Linked DNA regions of Kutzneria chonburiensis. The protein of the gene in region 1 binds, or shares a complex with, the protein of each later gene. Links are inferred from orthologs where the notes say so. Each region holds a gene or a part of one and is shown on either strand. Other genes may lie near its edges.

The links.
Region 2: the proteins of secY (region 1) and secA are in contact, whole or in part, in a crystal structure (PDB 3DIN), measured with the Thermotoga maritima proteins. The link is inferred for Kutzneria chonburiensis from one-to-one orthologs. Residues at the interface, in WP_004081795.1 of Thermotoga maritima: Glu108, Gly109, Glu110, Glu111, Ala236, Glu237, Arg238, Arg239, Ile240, Thr241, Ile242, Gln243, Tyr244, Ala245, Arg246, Arg247, Val248, Thr249, Gly250, Arg251, Arg252, Val253, Tyr254, Gly256, Ala257, Ser258, Thr259, Tyr260, Leu261, Pro262; in WP_004082002.1 of Thermotoga maritima: Glu261, Ala262, Arg263, Lys300, Ala301, Arg302, Thr303, Ile304, Ile305, Leu323, Tyr324, Asp325, Pro326, Val329, Ser330, Tyr333, Ile336, Lys340, Phe345, Val349, Glu363, Phe364, Tyr374, Ser375, Gly376, Gly377, Glu393, Ile395, Thr482, Ser483.

Annotation. Positions count from the first base shown.
Region 1 is NZ_CP097263.1:6,706,729-6,717,529, reverse strand. The notes cover bases 5,622-8,612. They hold secY (preprotein translocase subunit SecY), read left to right. Parts: upstream 5,622-6,457; coding sequence 6,458-7,768; downstream 7,769-8,612. Other genes in these bases: map (type I methionyl aminopeptidase), read left to right, coding at 8,321-8,612; M3Q35_RS30610 (adenylate kinase), read left to right, coding at 7,768-8,319; M3Q35_RS30620 (hypothetical protein), read left to right, coding at 5,622-6,187. Also shown: rpmC (50S ribosomal protein L29), read left to right, coding at 1-135; rpsQ (30S ribosomal protein S17), read left to right, coding at 132-407; rplN (50S ribosomal protein L14), read left to right, coding at 469-837; rplX (50S ribosomal protein L24), read left to right, coding at 837-1,151; rplE (50S ribosomal protein L5), read left to right, coding at 1,154-1,717; M3Q35_RS30655 (type Z 30S ribosomal protein S14), read left to right, coding at 1,722-1,907; rpsH (30S ribosomal protein S8), read left to right, coding at 1,982-2,380; rplF (50S ribosomal protein L6), read left to right, coding at 2,397-2,936; rplR (50S ribosomal protein L18), read left to right, coding at 2,939-3,340; rpsE (30S ribosomal protein S5), read left to right, coding at 3,375-3,980; rpmD (50S ribosomal protein L30), read left to right, coding at 3,982-4,167; rplO (50S ribosomal protein L15), read left to right, coding at 4,164-4,607; more of M3Q35_RS30620, read left to right, coding at 4,733-5,621; more of map, read left to right, coding at 8,613-9,112; M3Q35_RS30600 (ATP-binding protein), read right to left, coding at 9,093-10,801. UniProt on the Escherichia coli protein: The central subunit of the protein translocation channel SecYEG. Consists of two halves formed by TMs 1-5 and 6-10.
Region 2 is NZ_CP097263.1:6,369,953-6,381,130, forward strand. What follows is about bases 3,422-6,789. They hold secA (preprotein translocase subunit SecA), read right to left. Parts: upstream 6,430-6,789; coding sequence 3,622-6,429; downstream 3,422-3,621. Other genes in these bases: M3Q35_RS28945 (Rv3235 family protein), read left to right, coding at 3,422-3,572; hpf (ribosome hibernation-promoting factor, HPF/YfiA family), read right to left, coding at 6,575-6,789. Outside these bases: M3Q35_RS28920 (WS/DGAT/MGAT family O-acyltransferase), read right to left, coding at 1-778; M3Q35_RS28925 (TrmH family RNA methyltransferase), read left to right, coding at 825-1,598; M3Q35_RS28930 (hypothetical protein), read left to right, coding at 1,595-1,750; M3Q35_RS28935 (dihydrofolate reductase family protein), read right to left, coding at 1,969-2,562; M3Q35_RS28940 (HAD-IA family hydrolase), read right to left, coding at 2,611-3,018; more of M3Q35_RS28945, read left to right, coding at 3,117-3,421; more of hpf, read right to left, coding at 6,790-7,243; M3Q35_RS28960 (ComF family protein), read left to right, coding at 7,992-8,654; M3Q35_RS28965 (LpqB family beta-propeller domain-containing protein), read right to left, coding at 8,694-10,448; M3Q35_RS28970 (hypothetical protein), read right to left, coding at 10,445-11,140; MtrAB system histidine kinase MtrB, read right to left, coding at 11,137-11,178. UniProt on the Escherichia coli protein: Required for protein export, interacts with the SecYEG preprotein conducting channel.

The DNA.
Region 1 (10,801 bases):
GGCCAGCTGGACAACAACCGCCGCCTGCGCACGGTCCGTCACGACATCGCCCGCGTCTACACCGTGATGCGGGAGCGGGAGCTCGGTCTTTCCGTGTCGCCCGACGACGTTACGACTGGTGAGGGTGCCGCATGAGTGAGACCAACGAGGCCGTGAGCCGCAACGACCGCAAGGTGCGTGAAGGCCTGGTCGTGTCCAACAAGATGGAGAAGACGATCGTCGTCTCCCTCGAGGACCGCAAGAAGCACCCGCTGTACGGCAAGGTGCTGCGGACCACGACCAAGGTGAAGGCGCACGACGAGGAGAACGTGGCCGGCGTCGGCGACCGCGTTCTGCTGATGGAGACCCGCCCGCTGTCGGCCACCAAGCGCTGGCGTCTGGTCGAGGTCCTCGAGAAGGCCAAGTAACAAGCAGACCGAGCCGGTCAGGTCGGAAATCTGGCCGGCCATCGATGGTCAGGAGCTGTAAGTGATTCAGCAGGAGTCGCGACTGCGGGTCGCCGACAACACCGGTGCGAAGGAGATCCTTTGCATCCGCGTGCTCGGCGGATCCTCGCGTCGCTACGCGGGCATCGGCGACATCATCGTCGCCACGGTGAAGGACGCCATTCCCGGTGCCGGTGTGAAGAAGGGTGACGTCGTCAAGGCCGTCGTCGTGCGCACCGTCAAGGAGCGCCGCCGGCCGGACGGCTCGTACATCCGGTTCGACGAGAACGCCGCCGTGCTCATCAAGCCCGACAACGAGCCGCGGGGCACCCGCATCTTCGGCCCGGTCGGCCGCGAGCTGCGTGACAAGAAGTTCATGAAGATCATCTCGCTCGCGCCGGAGGTGTTGTGATGAAGGTGCGCAAGGGCGACACGGTCGTGGTCATCGCTGGCAAGGACAAGGGCGCCAAGGGCAAGGTCATCCAGGCCTACCCGGAGAACGACCGGGTCCTGGTCGAGGGCGTGAACCGGATCAAGAAGCACACCCGGATCACCCAGACCCAGCGGGGCGCGCAGTCCGGTGGCATCGTCACCCAGGAGGCCCCCATCCACGTGAGCAACGTGATGGTCGTGGACTCGGACGGCAAGCCGGCCCGCGTCGGCTACCGCACGAACGACGACGGTCGGCGCGTGCGCGTCTCCCGCCGCAACGGTAAGGACATCTGATCATGACCACTACTGAGAAGGTCCTGCCGCGGCTCAAGACCCGGTACCGCAGCGAGATCGTGCCCGCGCTGCAGGAGCAGTTCACCTACGACAACGTGATGCAGATCCCGGGTGTCGTGAAGGTCGTCGTGAACATGGGCGTCGGCGACGCCGCCCGTGACGGCAAGCTGATCGAGGGCGCGGTCCGCGACCTGGCCACGATCACCGGCCAGCGTCCCGAGGTCCGCAAGGCCCGCAAGTCCATCGCGCAGTTCAAGCTGCGCGAGGGCATGCCGATCGGCGCGCGGGTGACCCTGCGCGGCGACCGCATGTGGGAGTTCCTCGACCGCCTGCTGACCATCGCGCTGCCCCGTATCCGCGACTTCCGCGGCCTGTCGGGCAAGCAGTTCGACGGCAACGGCAACTACACGTTCGGGCTCAACGAGCAGTCGATGTTCCACGAGATCGACCCCGACTCGATCGACCGTCCCCGTGGCATGGACATTACCGTCGTGACCACGGCCACCAACGACGACGAGGGTCGGGCGCTGCTCAAGCACCTGGGCTTCCCGTTCAAGGAGAACTGAGCCGATGGCGAAGAAGGCGCTGATCAACAAGGCGGCCGGCAAGCAGAAGTTCGCCGTCCGGGCCTACACCCGCTGCCAGAAGTGCGGCCGTCCGCACGCCGTGTTCCGCAAGTTCGGCCTGTGCCGGATCTGCCTGCGCCAGATGGCGCACCGCGGCGAGCTGCCGGGCGTGCACAAGTCCAGCTGGTAATTCGTTAGACCCCGCACCACCCCACTTCGCCCCAGGCCCATGGGAACCAGGGCGAGAAAGGTTGACAGGTCACCATGACGATGACCGACCCGATCGCAGACATGTTGACGCGTCTGCGTAACGCAAACTCGGCATACCACGACGAGGTCGTGATGCCGCACTCGAAGCTCAAGGCGAACATCGCCGAGATCCTCAAGCGCGAGGGCTACATCGCCGGCTACCGCGACGCGGCCGGCGAGAAGGGCAAGAACCTCGTCGTCGAGCTGAAGTACGGCCCGAACCGTGAGCGGAGCATCGCCGGTGTCCGGCGTGTCTCCAAGCCGGGTCTGCGGGTCTACGCGAAGTCGACCAACCTGCCCAAGGTGCTCGGTGGGCTGGGCGTTGCCATCATCTCCACCTCCGGCGGTCTGGTGACCGACCGGCAGGCGGGCAAGCAGGGTGTGGGCGGGGAAGTCCTCGCCTACGTGTGGTGAGGAAGGGGGACTGACGATGTCGCGCATTGGAAGGCTGCCCATCACCGTCCCCTCCGGGGTCGACGTGAACATCGATGGCCAGGTCGTGAACGTGAAGGGCCCCAAGGGCACCCTCGCGCACACCGTGGTCGAGCCGATCGCCGTCGAGCGGGCCGAGGACGGCACGCTCCAGGTGACCCGGCCCAACGACGAGCGTCTGTCGCGCTCGCTGCACGGCCTGTCCCGCACGCTGATCAACAACCTGATCATCGGTGTGACGCAGGGCTACGAGAAGAAGATGGAGATCACCGGCGTCGGCTACCGCGTGCAGCTCAAGGGTTCCGACCTCGAGTTCGCGCTGGGCTACAGCCACGCGGTCCCGGTGAAGGCGCCCGAGGGCATCACCTTCGTGGTGGAGACCCCGACCAAGTTCTCCGTCCAGGGCATCGACAAGCAGTTGGTCGGCGAGGTCGCCGCCAACATCCGCAAGCTGCGCAAGCCCGACCCGTACAAGGGCAAGGGTGTGCGGTACGCGGGCGAGAAGATCCGCCGCAAGGTCGGGAAGACGGGTAAGTGATCATGGCTGAGTCCACTGCTACCAAGAGGAAGCCGGTCGGCAAGGACGTGTCGACCCGGCGTCGTGTCTCGCGGGCCCGTCGTCACTTCCGGCTTCGCAAGAAGATCAGCGGCACGCCCGAGCGTCCGCGCATGGTCGTCAACCGGTCCTCGCGGCACATCACCGTGCAGGTCATCGACGACCTCGCCGGCAACACGCTGGCGTCGGCCTCCAGCCTGGAGGCGGACGTCCGCGCGCTGGACGGCGACAAGAAGGCCCGCGCCGTCAAGGTGGGCCAGCTGGTCGCGGCCCGCGCCAAGGAAGCCGGCATCGACAAGGTCGTCTTCGACCGCGGCGGTTACGACTACCACGGCCGGATCGCCGCGCTGGCGGACGCCGCCCGCGAGGCGGGGCTGGAGTTCTGATCATGAACAACACTGGAATTGAGAGGGCCGTCTGATGCCGGGACGCACGCGTCGCGAAGGCGGCGGTGGCGAGCGCGGAGAGCGCCGCGACCGTCGTGACGGTGGCCGCGGCGGGGCGGCCCAGGAGAAGACCCCGCACCTCGAGCGCGTCGTCGCCATCAACCGGGTGGCGAAGGTCGTCAAGGGTGGTCGTCGCTTCAGCTTCACCGCGCTGGTGATCGTCGGCGACGGCGACGGCATGGTCGGTGTCGGCTACGGCAAGGCCAAGGAAGTTCCGGCCGCCATCGCCAAGGGTGTCGAGGAGGCGAAGAAGAACTTCTTCCGCGTGCCTCGCATCGGCGGCACCATCCCGCACCCGATCCAGGGCGAGAAGGCCGCCGGCGTGGTTCTGCTGCGCCCGGCCAGCGCCGGTACCGGCGTCATCGCCGGTGGCCCGGTGCGTGCCGTCCTGGAGTGCGCGGGTGTGCACGACGTGCTGAGCAAGTCGCTGGGTAGCGACAACGCCATCAACATCGTGCACGCCACCGTGGCCGCCCTGAAGGGCCTGCAGCGCCCCGAAGAGGTCGCCGCCCGTCGTGGTCTGCCGCTGGAGGACGTTGCTCCGGCCGGCATGCTGCGCGCTCGCGCGGGGCAGGTGTGACATGGCCCAGCTCAAGGTGACGCAGGTCAAGAGCAGCATCGGTACCAAGCAGAACCACCGCAACACGTTGCGGACGCTGGGTCTGCGCAAGATCCGCCAGTCGGTCGTGCGTGAGGACAACCCCGTCAACCGGGGTCTGATCCACACCGTGCGCCACCTGGTGGTCGTGGAGGAGGTCAACTCATGACCATCAAGATCCACCACCTCCGCCCGGCCCCCGGCGCCAAGACGGCGAAGACCCGGGTCGGCCGCGGTGAGGGTTCCAAGGGCAAGACCGCGGGTCGCGGCACCAAGGGCACCGGCGCACGCAAGAACGTGCCGGCTCGCTTCGAGGGTGGCAACCTGCCGCTGCACATGCGGCTGCCGAAGCTCAAGGGCTTCCGCAACCCGTTCCGCACCGAGTACCAGGTCGTGAACGTCGCCGACCTGGCCCGCCTGTTCCCGCAGGGCGGCACCGTCGACGTGGCCGCCCTGGTGGCCGCGGGCGCCGTTCGCAAGAACGAGCTGGTGAAGGTCCTTGGCGACGGCGACATCGCCGGCGTCAAGCTGGACATCACCGCGCACAAGTTCTCGGGCAGTGCGGTGGAGAAGATCACCGCCGCTGGTGGCACCATCACCACGCTGTGAACTGACGTAGTACCGCGAAGCGGCCCGGCAGGAACTCCTCTCCTGCCGGGCCGCTTCGCTGTGTCCGGGACCGTTCAATGGTTCCTCAATGCTCCGGATGGCCCAGTCGGCTAGCGTCCGTCGACGTGTCGACGCCACCGCAACCGCCCCAGTGGCACCAGCCCCAGCCGCCGTATCCGGGGCCGCAGCAACCTCAATGGCAACAGCCTTATCCGCCGCAGCCGCCGTATCCCGGGCAGCCCTACGGCTATCCGGGGCAGCAGCAGTGGCAGCCCGGTCCGCCGCCGCCCCCGAAGCGGGGCAACGCCGTCCGGCTGGTGATCGTGCTGTGCTGCGCGCTGCTGGTCGTCGGCATCGTCGGTTTCACCTTGCTGCGCCCCGTGTTGTTCCCCGCCGGCAGCAGCCAGCAGCAGACCGCGGCTCGGGACGACGGCATGACCGTGAAGCGGCCCGGACCTGAGGCCGACTCGGGCACGTACGCGGATCCGGCGCCGCTGGCCGAGCAGCCCGGCGCGCAGCCGATCAGCTACCAGGGCACGGCCGTGGTGCAGGCCTGCAACGTTCTCTCGCTGGCGGACCTGGCCAAGCTGGGGCTGCGCTACGACCCCAATCCCGAGCCGAACGTCGCCAACTACCAACGTGTCTACCTCGCCGGCGACGGGAACGGCCCGCTGCACACCGATTCGCTCGGCTTCGCCAGCGGCAGCGGCTTCTCGCTCAACCGGTGCGAGTACACGTTGGAGGCCAACGACAAGTCCAACAGCGACAAGGTCGTCCTGGCCGTGTCGCAGAAGCCGTACAACCCGATCAACGGCAACGTCGACCGGTATGAGCGCCAGGCCGACATCGGCGACATCACCGTGTACACGCAGCTGCGCGGCGACGCCGCCGGCGACACGGTGTTCGCCGGCAAGGGCATCACCGTGGACATGGACTTCAGCCTGAGCCAGGCGGGCTACGCCGGCAGGCTCGCCGACATCACCGCGACCGTGGGCCGCAACCTGGGCACGCAGATGGCCAACCCGGCCGGGCCGTCCACCGTCACGTACGACAAGGCCGCCTTCCCGAAGGACCACATCCAGGCGTGCCCGCTGCTGGCTGGCGACGTCTTCGACAGCGCGTACCACAAGCCGTTGTCGCCGCTGGTGGTCGAGCAGCCCGGCACCGCCGTCGGGCAGGTGACCTTCGGCGACCAGAACGACCACAACCTGTACAACTTCATCGAGATGGAGTGCGAGCGTGGCACCGGTGAGGCCGACTCGCTGTCCCGCACCGCGCTGGACCTGCGCGTCACCAGCTACCTCTCGGACCGGCCGGCCCAGCTGAACGTCAACTTCGAGCGGACTCAGCACGCCGGCGTGGCCACCGACGTCCCGCTCGGCGACGAGTCCGTGATCATGAACCAGCCGGGCTCGGTGGCCACCGCCGGCGTGCTGCTGATCCGCAGGGGCCGGTTCGTGATCGAGCTGCGGGCCGAGGACCCTGACCACGGCGACCGTGGCCTCTCCCTGGCCGAGGCCAAGGCCGTGCTGGTGCCGGCCGGTCAGCGGATCATGAAGAACCTGGGCGACCGGAAGTAGCGTCGCCAGGCCGCCGAATGGCCGGTCGACCTGCGGCTACCGGTCGGGAATGTCCGATTCGGGACCCGTCGACCGGAGGTCCCCGATGATCACCGCGGCTTTCTGCTCCTGGTGGGGTCCGTAGCCCCGGTCGGGCCTGTTAGAGTCGTGAGCACGCTTCGGGCCCCAATGGCACGAAGCGTTCCTGGCTTGCTCGCCAGGTCGTCAGCCGGCCTAGAGTCGGACAAGCCGTTCACCGGTCGGAGACCGGTGACGCCGAGGAGGTCACGCGTGCTTGGCGCCTTCCGCTCGGCTCTCGCGACGCCGGACTTGCGCCGCAAGATCCTGTTCACCCTGGGGATCCTTGCGCTGTATCGGCTGGGCTCGCAGCTGCCTTCCCCGGGCGTGAACTTCGCAAACGTCCAACAGTGCATCTCGGGCCTTGACCAGAGCGGGGTCTTCGGCCTCATCAGCCTGTTCAGCGGCGGTGCGCTGCTGCAGCTGTCGGTCTTCTCGCTGGGCATCCTCCCGTACATCACGGCGAGCATCATCATCCAGCTGCTGACGGTGGTGATTCCCCGCTTCGAGCAGCTGAAGAAGGAAGGCCAGGCCGGCCAGAACAAGCTGACCCAGTACACCCGGTACCTGACGGTCGCGCTGGCCATCCTGCAGTCCACCGGCATCATCGCGCTGGCCACCCGCGGCCAGCTGTTCGGCAGCTGCCCGGCCCAGGTCATCCCCGACCAGAGCCTGTTCTCGCTGAGCGTCGTCGTGGTCACCATGACCGCGGGCACCGCGATCATCATGTGGTTCGGCGAGCTCATCACCGAGCGCGGCGTCGGCAACGGCATGTCGATCCTGATGTTCACCTCGATCGCGGCCCGTATTCCGACCGAGGGCCAGAACATCCTGCAGCAGGGTGGCGGCCTGGTCTTCACCGCGATCTGCGTGTTCGGCCTGCTGATCATCGGCTTCGTCATCTTCCTCGAGCAGGCGCAGCGTCGGATCCCGGTGCAGTACGCCAAGCGCATGATCGGCCGCCGGATGTACGGCGGCACGTCGACCTACCTGCCGCTCAAGGTGAACCAGGCCGGCGTCATCCCGGTCATCTTCGCCTCGTCGCTGCTCTACCTGCCGCAGCTGATCATCTCGCTGACCACTAACCAGGGCGGCAGCGGCGGCTGGCAGCAGTGGGTGCAGACCTACATCGTGCAGGCGAACGCGCCGGGCCACATCGCGCTGTACTTCGCCCTGATCATCTTCTTCACGTACTTCTACGTCGCCATCACGTTCAACCCCGACGAGCGGGCGGACGAGATGCGCAAGTTCGGCGGCTTCATTCCCGGCATCCGCCCGGGCCGCCCGACCTCGGAGTACCTCTCGTACGTGCTGAACCGGATCACGCTGCCCGGCTCGCTGTACCTGGGCATCGTGGCTGTCCTGCCGACCTTCTTCCTGGGCGTCACCGGGAACCAGAGCGCGAACAACAACTTCCCGTTCGGCGGCACCGCTGTGCTGATCATGGTTGGCGTCGGTCTCGACACGATCAAGCAGATCGAGAGCCAGCTCATGCAGCGCAACTACGAAGGGTTCCTCCGCTAGTGAGACTCGTCCTCGTCGGCCCGCCAGGCGCGGGCAAGGGTACTCAGGCCACCGTGCTCAGCGAGAAGCTCGGCGTTCCCCACATCTCCACCGGGGACCTGTTCCGGGCCAACATCGCCGAGGAGACCCCGCTCGGGCTGGAGGCCAAGAAGTACCTGGACACCGGCGCCCTCGTGCCGGACTCGGTGACCAACGCGATGGTCAAGGACCGGCTCGCGCAGCCGGACGCCCACGCCGGGTTCCTGCTCGACGGCTTCCCGCGCAACACCGCCCAGGCCGATGTGCTGGCCGAGATCCTCGCCGAGTCCGGCGAGTCGCTCGACGCCGTGCTCGAGCTGGACGTGCCCGAGGACGTTGTCGTCGGGCGACTGTTGGCGCGGGGTCGGGCCGACGACACCGAGGAGGTCGTGCGGCACCGGCAGGAGGTCTACCGGTCGGCCACCCGGCCGCTGTTGGACTACTACAACAACATCCTGGTGACCGTCGACGCCGTCGGCGAGATCAGCGAGATCACCGAGCGGGCGCTCAAGGCGCTGCGCGCTGGAGCCTGAGTTGCTCAAGCGAGGTCGCGGTATCGAGATCAAGACGCGCGGTGAGCTGGAGGCGATGCGGGCGGCCGGAATCGTGGTCGCCCGCTCCCTGGCCCTGATGGCCGCCCGCGCCGCTGCCGGCGTCAGCACCGCCGAGCTGGACGAGTTGGCCGAGCAGACCATCCGTGACGCCGGGGCCGTGCCCTCTTTCAAGGGCTACCACGGCTTCCCCGCGTCGATCTGCTCGTCCGTCAACGACCAGGTCGTGCACGGCATCCCGAGTCCCACTCAGGTGTTGGCCGATGGCGATCTGGTGTCCATCGACTGCGGCGCCATCCTCGACGGTTGGCACGGCGACGCCGCCATCACCGTCCTCATCGGCGCCGCCACCGAGGCCGACCGCAAGCTCTCCGAGGCCACCCGTGCCTCCATGCAGGCCGGCATCAAGGCCGCCGTCGTCGGCGCCCGCCTCACCGACGTCTCTTTCGCCATCGAGAGCTCCGTCATCCGCTCCGACGAGGCCGATGGCGTCGAGTACGGCATCGTCACCGACTATGGCGGCCACGGCATCGGCACCCAGATGCACATGGAGCCTTTCCTGCCCAACTTCGGCAAGCCCGGCAAGGGCCCCCGCTTGAAGGCCGGCATGGCCATCGCCATCGAGCCCATGCTCACTCTTGGCACCGACCAGACCCGTGAGCTCGACGACGGTTGGACCGTCATCACCGCCGACGGCACCCGCGCCGCCCACTGGGAGCACTCCGTCGCCATCACCGACGACGGCCCCTGGATCCTCACCGCCCCCGAGGACTGATCCCCATCTCGGCGTAGAGCTCGGCGGCCTGCCTGCGGTACTCATCGTCATCGCACAGGTCGCCGAGCAACGCCAGCGTCTCCGCCTCCCCCGGCCGATGCCCGGTCTCCCGATGCACAGTCAACGCCTCAATCGCAGCTGCTTCAGCCTGCTGTCGATCGCCCTTCCGCATCGCGATGGTGGCCAGCGTGGTCAGGCTTCGTCCAACCGAAACCAGCGACGGAATAGCCCGGCTAATGGTCAGCGCCGTGCTGGCGGTGGATTCCGCCGCCGCCAGATCTCCGGTCAGCAGCCGCGCACGGGCAAGGTCGCACAGCACCACGCTGTCGTAATACTGAGGCCTCTTCTTCTGGATGTTCGCCGCGAGCCGTTCGAGTAGTGACCCCGCAGCGTCGAGATCCCCGCTGTCTAGATATGCGCCCGCGACGGCGGCGAGCGCGTCGATGCTGTCCACGTCAGCTGCGATATGGTCGAGAATCGTTCGGTCATCGTCGGTCAAGGCAAGCGTTTTTATCGTCCGTGACCAGATCAGCTGTGCTTGAATATTGTATCTCATGTTGTCGAGCGACAAGGATGTCGCCATTTTCAGCGCGTTGGTGAAGTAGGCGATCGCCTTGTCGACAGCGCCGCTCCAGAATGCCATGTCACCCAAAGACATCAGGATGCGTGTCTCCGTCGCGTGGTGACCGATCCGTCGTGCGGCGTCAAGAGTGCTCAGATGCATGTCCGTGGATTCACTCAGGCGGCCGACCTCGCCCAGGGCACTGGCCAGGTTGGCCCGGGCTGTGATCTCGGCCCGCTTGGAGCCGAGTGTCACGGCTTCCTGGACGGCTTCCCTGAAGTAGCCAATGCATTCCATCATGCGGCCGAGGTCGTGCAGTACGATCGCGTAGTTACTGATTGTGTTCGGGATCCCGTGTGCGTCCTGTGCCTCGCGGTAGAGCGCGATGGATTTGGTGAGGTGGCTCAGTGCCTGTGCGCCGAGATCATCGATATCCCAGCCGGCGTTAAGCCATGGGCGCAGCGAGATGGCGAGGACGCGGTGCGCCTCCGCGAGGCCTGTGGTGTGCCCGTCACATTCGGCTGCCGCGATACCCGCTCGCGCGACCGCAGTCCAGTCGTGCTGGGGGCCGACCCTGGTGTGGAAGTAAAAGAGCAGAGCGTTGGTCAGCTGCCAGCCGTGCCAGCCGGTGTGAAAAGTAGCAGCAAATTGTGCCACCGACACCAGGTTGGATATTTCCTCGGTGAACCACTGGAGTGCGAGCTGCACATTCTCGAATTCGAGCGGCCGAGCGCTCGGTGGAGGCGGAGGGCATGGCAGTCGAGGCATGCTGCGGCCCAAATGTGACGTGCCGTTGTCGACGCTGTGCAGGTAGTGGTCCAGCATGCGCTCCGAGGCGGAATCTACCGCCTGTGGGCTTTCGTCGGACTCGCTCTTGTTGGCTGCGTAGGCGCGGATCAGGTCGTGGAACTGGAAGCGGTCGGGGACGTGCTCGTGGAGGAGGTTGGCAGTCGCCAGGCGGGTGAGCTGGGCGGTGGCTTCGGAAACAGGAATGTCGCCGATGGCGGCGGCGAGGGCTGGAGTGAAGTCCTGGCCGGGGACGACGCTGAGCAAGGTGAACAGCCGGCGGGCTGGCGCGTCCAGAGCGGCGTAGGAGAGGTCGAAGGCGGTGCGGACGCCGGTCTTTT
Region 2 (11,178 bases), 340 kb from region 1 along the record:
TGCGGACCGCGCGGAAGTCGTCCAGCTTCGTGCGCGTCGTCGCGAAGCGGCGCTGGTGCGTGATCCGGACGTTCAGCGGGCTGCCCGGCGCCGGTCGCGCCGCCGCCTTCACCGCCGACACCACGCCGGTGACCGCCTCCGCCACCTTCTGCACCGTCGCCGCCGCGTCCATCGCCGCCGAGCGCGCGTTCTCCACCAGCTCGCCCGGGCGCTGCACCATCTCCGCCACCGCGTCGAACACCAGCTGCGTCACGCCCGGTTCCGGCTGCGGCATCCACAGGTTCTCGGCCGGCGGCCGCGGCGTGGCCGACACGTCCAGGATCACCTGGCCCAGCTCGACCGCCCCGATGCCGTCGACCATGGCGTGGTGCGTCTTGGTGATCACCGCGATGCGATTGCGCTCCAGCCCCTCGACCAGGTACGTCTCCCACAGCGGCCGGGTGTGGTCCAGCGGCCGGGACATCAGCCGGGCGGCCAGGTCGTTGAGCTGCTCGTCGCTGCCCGGCTTGGGCAGGGCCGACCGGCGCACGTGGTACGTGATGTCGAAGTCGGGGTCGTCGGCCCAGACCGGGCGGGCCAGCCGGCCCGGCACCTGGACCACCTTCTGCCGGTAGCGGGGCACCAGCGACAGGCGCTGCTCGATCAGCGCGACCAGGCCGTCGTAGTCGAAGCCGGTCCGAGGCTTGCGGAAGACCGCGATCCCGCCGACGTGCATCGGGGTCGTCTGGTCTTCCAGGTACAGGAACGACGCGTCCAGCGCCGAGAGGCGGTCCGGCATGGTGCCGATCCTGGCACATCCGTACCGCTGTGCCATCCTGCTTGGCGTGCGTGAGGCTCCTGATGTGTCCCCCAAGGATCGTTTCGTCACCGTGTACGGGCGCAAACCGGTGCTGGAGGCCCTCGCCGACGACGGGCTGAGCGTCGACAAGGTCGTGCTGGCCGACACCGCCCGCGGTCCGGCCGCCCGGGAGATCCTCGACGCCGCACGGTCCCGTGGTGTGCAGGTCCAGCGCGCGTCCGCGCAGCGGGTCAAGGTGCTCGCCGGCAACGGCAAACAGGATCAGGGCGTGTTGGCCGACGTCGTCGCCCCGCGCATGCGGACCCTGACCGCGGCCCTCGACGACCGCCGTCCGCCGTCTTCCGTGCTCCTTCTCGACGGCATCACCACCCCGGCCAACGTCGGCATGATCTTGCGCACGGCCACCGCCGCCGGGCTCGGGGGCATCGTCGTGCCGCGCAAGGGCGTCGCCACCATCGACCCCCTCGTCGTCAAGGCGTCGGCCGGTGTCGCCTTCACCGCCCCCGTGCTGCGCTGCTTCACCGCTGCCGAGGCCGCCGAGCAGCTCCGCGGCGCCGGCTACACCCTCATCGCCATGGACGCCGGCGCCCGCAACACCGTGTTCACCGCCGAGTTTCCCGAGCGGGTCGCGTTCGTCATGGGCAGCGAGACCTCCGGCATCACCGACGGCGTCCGGCCGTTGATCAACCGCTGGGTCTCCATCCCCATGTCCGGCGGCGTCGAGTCGCTCAACGTCGCCAGCGCCGCCGCCGTCCTCTGCTTCGAACTCGTCAGGCGGTCTGCACCACGTAGTCGATGATCCGGCTCTCCCGGCACGTCGCCGTCGACCCGTGCGGCCCGGCCAGCGGCCCGCGCACCGCCCAGCCGCCCTCCGGTCTCTCCAGGTCGCCGCATCTAGCGATCACCCGGTACACCGGCATCGGGCACACCGCCGTCACCGAGTCGCTGTGAGCAGTCGTCACAAACGTGAAAGCGCAGGCCAGCGCCACTACATCCATGCCTTCGGACGCTAGCCGCGCCCTTCTCGCCTGTCCCCGGCTCCGGCCCCGTTCCCCCGACCTAGCGACCCGAGTTATCCACAGCTCCCCTCGTTCCAAGATCGACAACGGCCGTGCGGCGGTAGGATGGCTTCGGGGCGGCCACCCCGGGAGTGGTGGGGGATGTTTTCTTCACCTCCTGGCCTGGCGCGTGTAGTGAGCGATGATCACGCCCTTGGTCGTGGTGACGCTGTCGGTGAGCTCGAACTCGGTGAGCGGGGCCGAACCCTCGAACAGGCGCATGCCGGAGCCCAAGGTCAATGGGTGGATGAGCAGCGTGAGGCGGTCGACGAGGCCGGCGGCGTGCAGGCTCTGCACGAGCGACGGGCTGCCGTTGACGGAGAGGTCGCTGCCGGGCTGGGCCTTGAGGGCGGCGACGGTCTCGACGGCCTCGCCCCGCAGCAGGATGGAGTTGGACCACGCGGAAGCGTCGGCGAGGGTGCGGGAGACGACGTACTTGGTGGCGGCGTTCATGTGGGCGGTGAAGGGATTGCCGTCGGTGGCGCCGCTCCAGACTCCGGTGAAGTCCTCCCACGTCCGGCGGCCGAAGAGCATGTCGCCGGCGCGGGCCATGCGCTGGCCGAGTTCACGGCCCATGACCTCGTCGTTGTACTGCGGCCCCCACCCGCCATGGGTGAAGCCGCGGCGGGTGTCCTCCTCGGCCCGGCCGAGGCCCTGCACAACGCCGTCGAGGCTGACGAACAAGGTGGCGGTGATCGAACGCATCGGGGTGTCCTTCCACGACTGTGCTGGTCACCCCCTACACGAACGACGTCAGGCGAAATCGACACCGAGCAGGACGGTGAGCTCGGCCAGGGTGGTCACCACCGAGGTGTGGTGCACGCCGACGAGGCCGGCGGCGACCGCCCCACGGATGTTCACGGCGAGGTCGTCGACGAAGACGCACTCGGTGGGCGACAGGGCGAGACGGGAGACGGCCAGCCGGTAGATGGCCGGGTCGGGCTTGGCCATGCCGACGTCGCCGGAGAACACGAGGACGTCGAAAAGGGCTTCCAGCCAGGGAATCGGCTCGCCGGGACTGTCGGCATTGGACAGCAGGGCGGTACGGATGCCGGCCTGCCGGGCCTTGAGCACGGCGCCGATGAGCGGCGGCTCGCCGACGCCGTCGGGGCCGCGGTCGGTCAGCACGCCGCCGAAGTCGACGATGAGTCCCTTTGTCACCCGATCAGGCTAACTATGTCCGAAACCGGCGGGCTCGCTGCTCTGTACCGCGTGGGGGAATCGAGCAGACAGGGGCAACAGTGGGTCAGCCATGGCGCATGACCACCATCGACGAGCCGATCGTCGTGCGGGCACTACCCGGCTACGAGCCGACACCGAGCCAGCGGCGAAAACCCGGCCTGGCCCGGCGACGGCTGCGGCTGGTCGACGAGCCGAAGCCGCAGCCGGCGATGCCGGCGGAGGAGCTGCCGGCGGAGCTGCGCGACCGGATCTGGCAGCTGCTCGGCCAAGTGCTGGAGGCGATCGACGGCCGCCGGCCGGTGGGCCAGCTGCGGCCGCACTTCACGCGGCAGGCCTTCGCGGCGGTCGAGACAAGGGCACGCGGTCGGGCGGCGCCGAATCGCAGCCGGCCGCTGCGCCTGCACTTCCGTCAGCCGGCTGACGGTGTGGTCGAGGCCTGCGGCCTGGTGGAGATCGACGCCCGGCCACGGGCCGTCGCGGCCCGCTTCGAGCTACGGGAAAGGATGCGCTGCACGGTGTTCCGCGTGCTGTGAACGCGAAAACGGGGCGCGCCCGAAGGCGCGCCCCGTTTCATCGAGCTCGTCAGCGCCGCGGGCCCTTGCGGCCCTGCTTGCTCTGGTTACGGGCGGCGGCCCGGCGCTCGCGCCGGGTGCCGCTGTCGCCATTGGCGGCGGCCGCGTCGTCACGGGAGTCGACGCCGCCCTCCTCGTCCGGCCCGCTGTAGGACAGCCGCTGCTGCTCGTGCTGGCCGAGGCCCTTGCCGCGCAGCGCCGGCGGCACCTGGGTGCCGGGCGCGGGCTGCGGCGGGGCCGGCGGGGCGGCGACGGCACTCTGCTGCTGGTTCACGGCGATCGGCGGCACGGCAACCGCGGGGGTCTGCACCGGCTCCGGCTCGGCCGCCTCGACCTGCAGGTTGAACAGGAAGCCGACGGTCTCCTCCTTGAGGCCCTCCAGCATCCCGTTGAACATGTCGAAGCCCTCGCGCTGGTACTCGACCAGCGGGTCGCGCTGCGCCATGGCCCGCAGGCCGATGCCCTCCTTGAGGTAGTCCATCTCGTAGAGGTGCTCGCGCCACTTGCGGTCCAGCACGGACATCACGACCCGGCGCTCCAGCTCGCGCATGGCGCCCTCGCCGACCTTGCCGTCGATGTCGGCCTCACGCGCGGCGTAGGCGTCGTGGGCGTCCTTGAGCACGGCCTCGAGCAGGGAGTCGGCGGTGAGGTCCTCGGACTCGTCCGCGGTCAGCTCGTCCCAGCTCAGCGACACCGGGTAGAGCGTCTTGAGCGCGGTCCACAGCTTCTCGTGGTCCCAGTCCTCGGCGTAGCCGCCCTCGGTGGCGCCGTTGACGTAGGCGGTGACCACGTCGGTGATCATGCCCTGCACGTTCTCGCTGAGGTCCGCGCCCTCGAGCACGAGCCGGCGCTCGGCGTAGATCACCTTGCGCTGCTCGTTCATCACCTCGTCGTACTTGAGGACGTTCTTGCGGATCTCGAAGTTCTGCTGCTCGACCTGGGTCTGTGCGCTGCGGATGGCCCGGGTGACCATCTTGTGCTCGATCGGCACGTCGTCCGGCACGCGCAGCCGGGTCATGACCGCCTCGACCATGGTGGCGTTGAACCGCCGCATCAGCTCGTCGCCCAGCGACAGGTAGAAGCGGGACTCACCCGGGTCGCCCTGACGGCCGGAGCGGCCGCGCAGCTGGTTGTCGATACGCCGCGACTCGTGCCGCTCGGTGCCGAGCACGTACAGGCCGCCGAGCTCGCGCACCTCGTCGGCCTCAGCCTTGACCTGCGCCTTGGCCTCCTCCAACGCGATCGCGTAGGCGGCACGCCACTCGTCCGGGGTCTCGTCCGGGTCGAGGCCCCGCTCGCGCAGCTCCTCCTCGGCGATCGACTCGGGGTTGCCGCCGAGCATGATGTCGGTGCCTCGGCCGGCCATGTTGGTGGCCACCGTGACCGCGCCCTTGTGCCCGGCCTGCGCGACGAACAGCGCCTCCTTGGCGTGGTTCTTCGCGTTCAGCACGTTGTGCGGGATGCCCCGCTTGACCAGCAGCTTCGACAGGTACTCGGACCGCTCGACGCTGGTCGTGCCGATCAGGACCGGCTGGCCCTTCTCGTTGCGCTCGGCGATGTCGTCGGCGACCGCCTCGAACTTGGCCTCCTCGGTCTTGTAGACCAGGTCGGGCATGTCGCGGCGGATCATCGGCTTGTTGGTGGGGATCGGCGTCACGCCGATCTTGTAGGTCTGGTGGAACTCGGCCGCCTCGGTCTCCGCGGTGCCGGTCATGCCGCCGAGCTTGTCGTAGAGGCGGAAGAAGTTCTGCAGCGTGATCGTGGCCAGGGTCTGGTTCTCGGCCTTGATCTCGACGCCTTCCTTGGCCTCGATCGCCTGGTGCATGCCCTCGTTGTAGCGCCGGCCGGACAGCACGCGGCCGGTGAACTCGTCGACGATCAGCACCTCGCCGTCGCGGACCAGGTAGTCCTTGTCCCGCTTGTACAGCTCCTTAGCTTTGAGCGCGTTGTTCAGGTAGCCGACCAGCGGGCTGTTCGCCGCCTCGTACAGGTTGTCGATGCCCAGCTGGTCCTCGATGAACGTCACGCCGGCCTCGGTCACGCCGACGGTGCGCTTGCGCTCGTCCACCTCGTAGTGGGTCTCGTTGCGCATGAGCGGCGCCATCCGGGCGAACTCCTGGTACCAGCGCGAGGACTGGTCGGCCGGGCCCGAGATGATCAGCGGCGTGCGGGCCTCGTCGATCAGGATCGAGTCGACCTCGTCGACGATGGCGTAGTTGTGGCCGCGCTGGACGCACTCGTCGATGCTCCACGCCATGTTGTCGCGCAGGTAGTCGAAGCCGAACTCGTTGTTCGTCCCGTAGGTGATGTCCGAGCCGTAGGAGGCCCGGCGCTGCTCGGGCGTCATGTCGGAGACGATCACACCGACGGTCAGGCCGAGGAAGCGGTGGATCCGGCCCATCCAGTCGGCGTCGCGCTTGGCCAGGTAGTCGTTGGTGGTGATGACGTGCACGCCGTCGCCGGAGATGGCGTTGAGGTAGGCCGGCAGCACACAGGTCAGGGTCTTGCCCTCACCGGTGCGCATCTCGGCGATCTGCCCGAAGTGCAGCGCGGCCCCGCCCATCAGCTGGACCTGGTAGTGCCGCTGGCCGAGCACCCGCTTGGCGCCCTCGCGGACCACCGCGAACGCCTCCACCAGCAGCTCGTCGAGGGTCTCGCCGTCGGCGTAGCGCTTGCGGAACTCCTCGGTCTTGGCCCGGAGCTCGTCGTCGGTCAGGTCGACGACGTCGTCCTCGATCGCGTTGATGGCGTTCGCGATCCGGTGCAGGCGATTGACCATCTTGCGTTCGCCGGCGCGGAGCAATCGGGACAGGACCATCCGGGTGACCTCGCTCGTCGGGTTTCGCGTCGCGCGCCCTGGGTGCGGACGCCCTTTTCCGTCATCGTAGGCGGCTCGACCGACAAGAGGTAACGGCCGGCCCCCACTACAACGTGGAAGCCGGCCGTCGAGGTTCCCGTGCGCGTCAGCCCAGCCTGATCACGCCGTAGTCGAAGCCCTTCCTGCGGTAGACGACGCTCGCGCACTGCTTGTCGGCGTCGTGGAAGAGGTAGAAGTCGTGTCCGACCAGTTCCATCTCGTAGAGGGCCTGGTCGACGGTCATCGGTTTGGCGGGGTGCTCCTTCTCGCGGACGACCTGTCCGGGGAGCGATTCGTCGACGGCGTCGGTGTCCCAGCGCTGGGCCGGCACCTCGGCCAGACCCGGGTCGTAGGCGGGGGCCATCTCCAGCACGGCCGTGGTGGCCATCTGGGCGCCGTCATCCATGGGGGAAGCCAGGGCGCCGACAGCGCCAGTGGCCTCGGCGACCGACGCGGGACTGCGACGGCCGTAGTGCACGCGGCGACGATCATGCATCTTGCGCAGCCGGTTCTCCAGCTTGGTCACCGCGCAGTCGAGCGCTCCGTAGAAGTCGCCGGCGCATGCCTCGGCACGCACCACGGGGCCCCGCCCCTTGGCTGTGATCTCGACCCGCTGGCAGTTCTTGGACTGTCGGCGGTTGGGCTCGTGGAACAGTTCCACGTCGAATCGGATGACCTTCTTGTCGTAGCGCTCAAGACGGGCCAGCTTGTCGGCCACGTGCACCCGGTAGTGATCGGGCACCTCGACGTTGCGGCCCTTCACGACGATGTCCATACACGACCTCCCTCGCTGCTGCGAGAACATCAATGCTGGGGTTTGGCGTTCGGCGCCGGGTGGTGACCGAGGCGGTTCAGATGCCGCTGCTCGCCGGCGCCAGGGTCATGGGCGGTTCGCCTCCTCCCCGCGGGCCGGGATTGCTGATAGCGGAGCACGTTAGCCCCGGATTCGCCGTTGCGACAGACCCCGTTGCAGGGGAATTCCCGCAACCACGTTCCGTGACCGAACATGTCCTGGGCGTGCGCCGATAGCGCGCCCGCTCCACGGGGCGCACCGAACGGGTGGAGCCCGCTTCACTCCGACGGCGCAGGACCCCGGTCGGCCGCGCTCGCCGTGGCACTGCGGCGAACGGGCTGAGCAAGGGCCTCATATCGGGGCAACGTGCCAGTCCAGCCGAGGGTTCCCGGTCACGTGAGCGATCGGCCGCCACCGCATCGGGTCGCCCCGATGGTGGTAGTCGCCGTGGGCGACGGCCGGACCAGGCCGATCTTGGCCCCACCGGCCGAAACCGGGACCAGTGATCGAGACCCTGGGGCCAAGTTCACCCGACTGGGTGGTATCTCCCGGTCGTCCGGACCGAAGGTCTTGGCCAAAAACCCGACATTCGCTTCACGTCCACCCCCAGGTGCCGGTGTGAGGTTCTCTCACTCATGCGAAACCTGTTCAGGTTTCCCTCCTTACCCGAACTCACGGGTAATAAACGCGGCGGCCCGGCACTGCCAGGTTCGAGGTGCATGCTCGGCCCATGACGACGAAACTGCTCGATCTTGTGCTGCCGGTCCGCTGTGTCGGTTGCCGAACGAATGGTCGGTTGTGGTGCGAGACCTGCGCGACCGAATTCGGAGCGCCGATTCCGGTGCACCGGCCCGCGCTCGACGGCGGTCCGCAGGCCTGCGCACTGGCGCCTTATCGCGGGCCGGCCCGGGATGCGGTCCTGGCCTACAAGGAGCGAGGTCGCCGAGAACTGGCCGAGCCGCTGGGGGCTGCGATGGCCAGAGCCCTGCCGTGGGCGCCCGGCGCACGGCCGGACCGGGACGGCGTGTGGTGGCTGGTGCCGGCCCCGTCCCGTCGTCGGACATCCCGGCAGCGCGGTGGCGAGCACATGACCGTGCTGGCCCGCAGCTGCGCCGCCGAGCTGGCCCGGGCCGGTCCCGGTGTCGTGGTCGCGCCGGTGCTGGAGCTGGTTCGCTCGGCCGCCGACTCGGTCGGGCTCGATGCGGCGGCCCGTGCCGCCAACCTGGCCGGCCGAGTGCGGCTCCGACCACGGGCATCGCCGCCGCGCGGCAGTCCGGTCGTGCTGCTCGACGACGTCATCACCACCGGGGCCACGGCCGCCGCCTGCCACTCCGTGCTGACCGAGGCCGGGTTGGAGGTGACCGCCGTCGTAGCGCTGACCAGCGCCGGTTAGCCAGTCCTGCGAGGCCGCAGGCGGCGCCAACAAGCACCGCTAACCGGGGTAGAACGGCACCGCCGTGGAGCCGCGGGGAACGTTGACGCCCTGAACCCGCCACACCGAACCCGAGTCAGAGGAGGTCCACATACCGCCTGCGTCCACCACGATCACCGGACGGCTGGGCGCTGCCGTGACGGCTGCGACCGGCGCGGTCAGGTTGGCCGCGTTGTAGCGCGTGAACACCGGGTTGCCGTCGGCCGCGACCTGCACGATCGGCGACTCCGATGACGAGGTTGCGACCACCAGCTGGTCCTGGAGCAGCCAGTCGACGCCGACGACGCCGGACAGCACGTCCTGCAGCAGCACCCGGGGCGAGCGCAGAGCCACGGTGTCCGAGTTGGGCGTGCGGACCACCGCGCAGACGATGAGCACCGAGTTCGCGATCACCGCTGCCCGCGTGCCGTCCCGGGACAGCCGCAGGTCGGTGATGGTGCCGAACTGGGCAAGGTCGTTGCTGTTGACCGGACGCGCCACCCACGTGCCATCGGCCGACTTGACCACGCGGGCGACCCTGGTGCCGTCGGCGACCGTCCACACCTCGTTGCTCGGGTCGGAGGTCGAGTCGGCCGAGACCCAGGTGGGCCTGGTCAGCGTGTTCGCGGTCAGGTCGACCACGGACCCGCCCTGGGTGAGGCCGCCGACGCGCAACTCGGCGCTGGTGCCGGGTTTGCTGACAATGGCCAGTTCGGTGCCGTCGATCGACTGGGCCGCGGTCTGCACCACGTAGCTGCCGTTGCCGGCCGGCCCGTTGATCGGCTTGCCGTCGACCAGCTGCTTGATCCGGCCGTCCTGCACGAGCAGGCCGGTCTGGTCGGGGCCGGGGCTGGTGCCGATGTCGTAGGCCGGCAGGTCGTTGACCCGCCAGTCCGAGCGCTCCGGCAACAGCGACGCGCCCTCGACCTCGACGCGGATCCGGTTGTTGGTGACGCTGGCCAGCGACTGCACGATCTGGGCGATCATCAGCTTCACATTGCCCGGCGAGTTCGTGTCGCCCGGGTGGCTGAGGTTGACCAGCACCGCGCCATCACCGGTCTCGTTGCCGCCGGTCTCCAGCACCGCGTCCGGGCTGAGCGCACTGGTCACCGCGCCCTGCATGGCGTCCGACGGCCCGGACAGCAGCCGGTCGATCACGCGGCCGGGCAGCGTGCTGGCCGGTTGGGCGACGATGTAGCGCAGGTCGGGCACGAGCACGCGCTTCTGCGGGTCCAGGAAGTACACCCGGGTCTGCCGGTACACCTCGTTGAACCGGTCGAGCGTCATGAACACGCCCGGCGGCGGTGAGCTGATGCGCCATTGGCCGTCCTGCTTCTCCAGGTCGACCGTCAGCGCGTTCGGGGCCGAGCCCGGCACGAATGCGAAGTCGGCGCCGAGGCGGCCGATGATCTGCGTGGTCAGCAGCACCTTGGCCTGGTCCGGCTTGGTCTGGTCGGGCAGCGTGTTGAAGGTGTTCTGGATGATCGTGATCGAGGACGCCGGCTGCCACTTGCCCTGTGCCGCCTTGGTCAGATAGGGCCGGCCCGCGGCGTAGTTGCTGGTCGGGTCCGCATTGGCATCCAGGAACGCCCGCACCAGCACATCCGGTGCCAGGCCCGGCGCCGGTTCAGGCACCGGCGCGTTCTTGCCGACCCCGTCCGCCGCCGCGATGCCCTGCGCCGGCGTCTCATCCGGAATCGCCGCACAGCCCGCGAGCGTGGCCATAACCGTGAGCAGCGCCATCACCAGCACCACCGGCCGCGACCGCCGGATCACCGGGCCTCCCCCACGGACTTCGAAGCCAACTCGCCCGCGCCGCTCTTGGTCGGCGCCCCGTTCTGGGTCGGCGCACCGCTTGGCCTGGCTCGGTCGACCGGCTCCGCCACCTGATCCGGCACGCCATCCAGCTCCGGATCGTGACCAATCAACGCCGGATCAACCTCGGCCGGCACCACATCCGAGGCGGCAGCTCGACCAGGCACCCCGTCCAAGTCCGGATCATGGCCGATCAACGCCGCATCGACCTCGGCCAGCGCCGCATCGGAGGCGGCAGCTCGACCAGGCACCCCGTCCAAGTCCGGATCATGGCCGATCAAGGCCGCATCGACCTCGGCCAGCGCCGCATCGGAGGCGGCAGCTCGACCAGGCACCCCATCGAATTCCGGATCATGGCCGATCAAGCCCGGATCGACCTCGCCCGGCACCTGGCCCGGGGCAGGGACGGCTGACCGGCCAGGCACCCCATCCAACTCCGGGTCATGGCCAATCAAGCCCGGATCGACCTCGTCCGGCACCTGGCCCGCGGCGGGGACGGCTGACCGACCGGGCACACCGTCCAGCTCCGGGTCATGGCCAATCAACGCCGGATCGACGTCGGCTGGGGCATCGTCGGAGCCGACTGCCTGCGGGGAAGCGGCGGGGGGCTGGTGGCCGGGCACATCGTCGAGCTCGGGGTCGGGGCCGATCACACCGTGGTCGGGCGCGGGGCCGATGCCGGCTGCCAGGC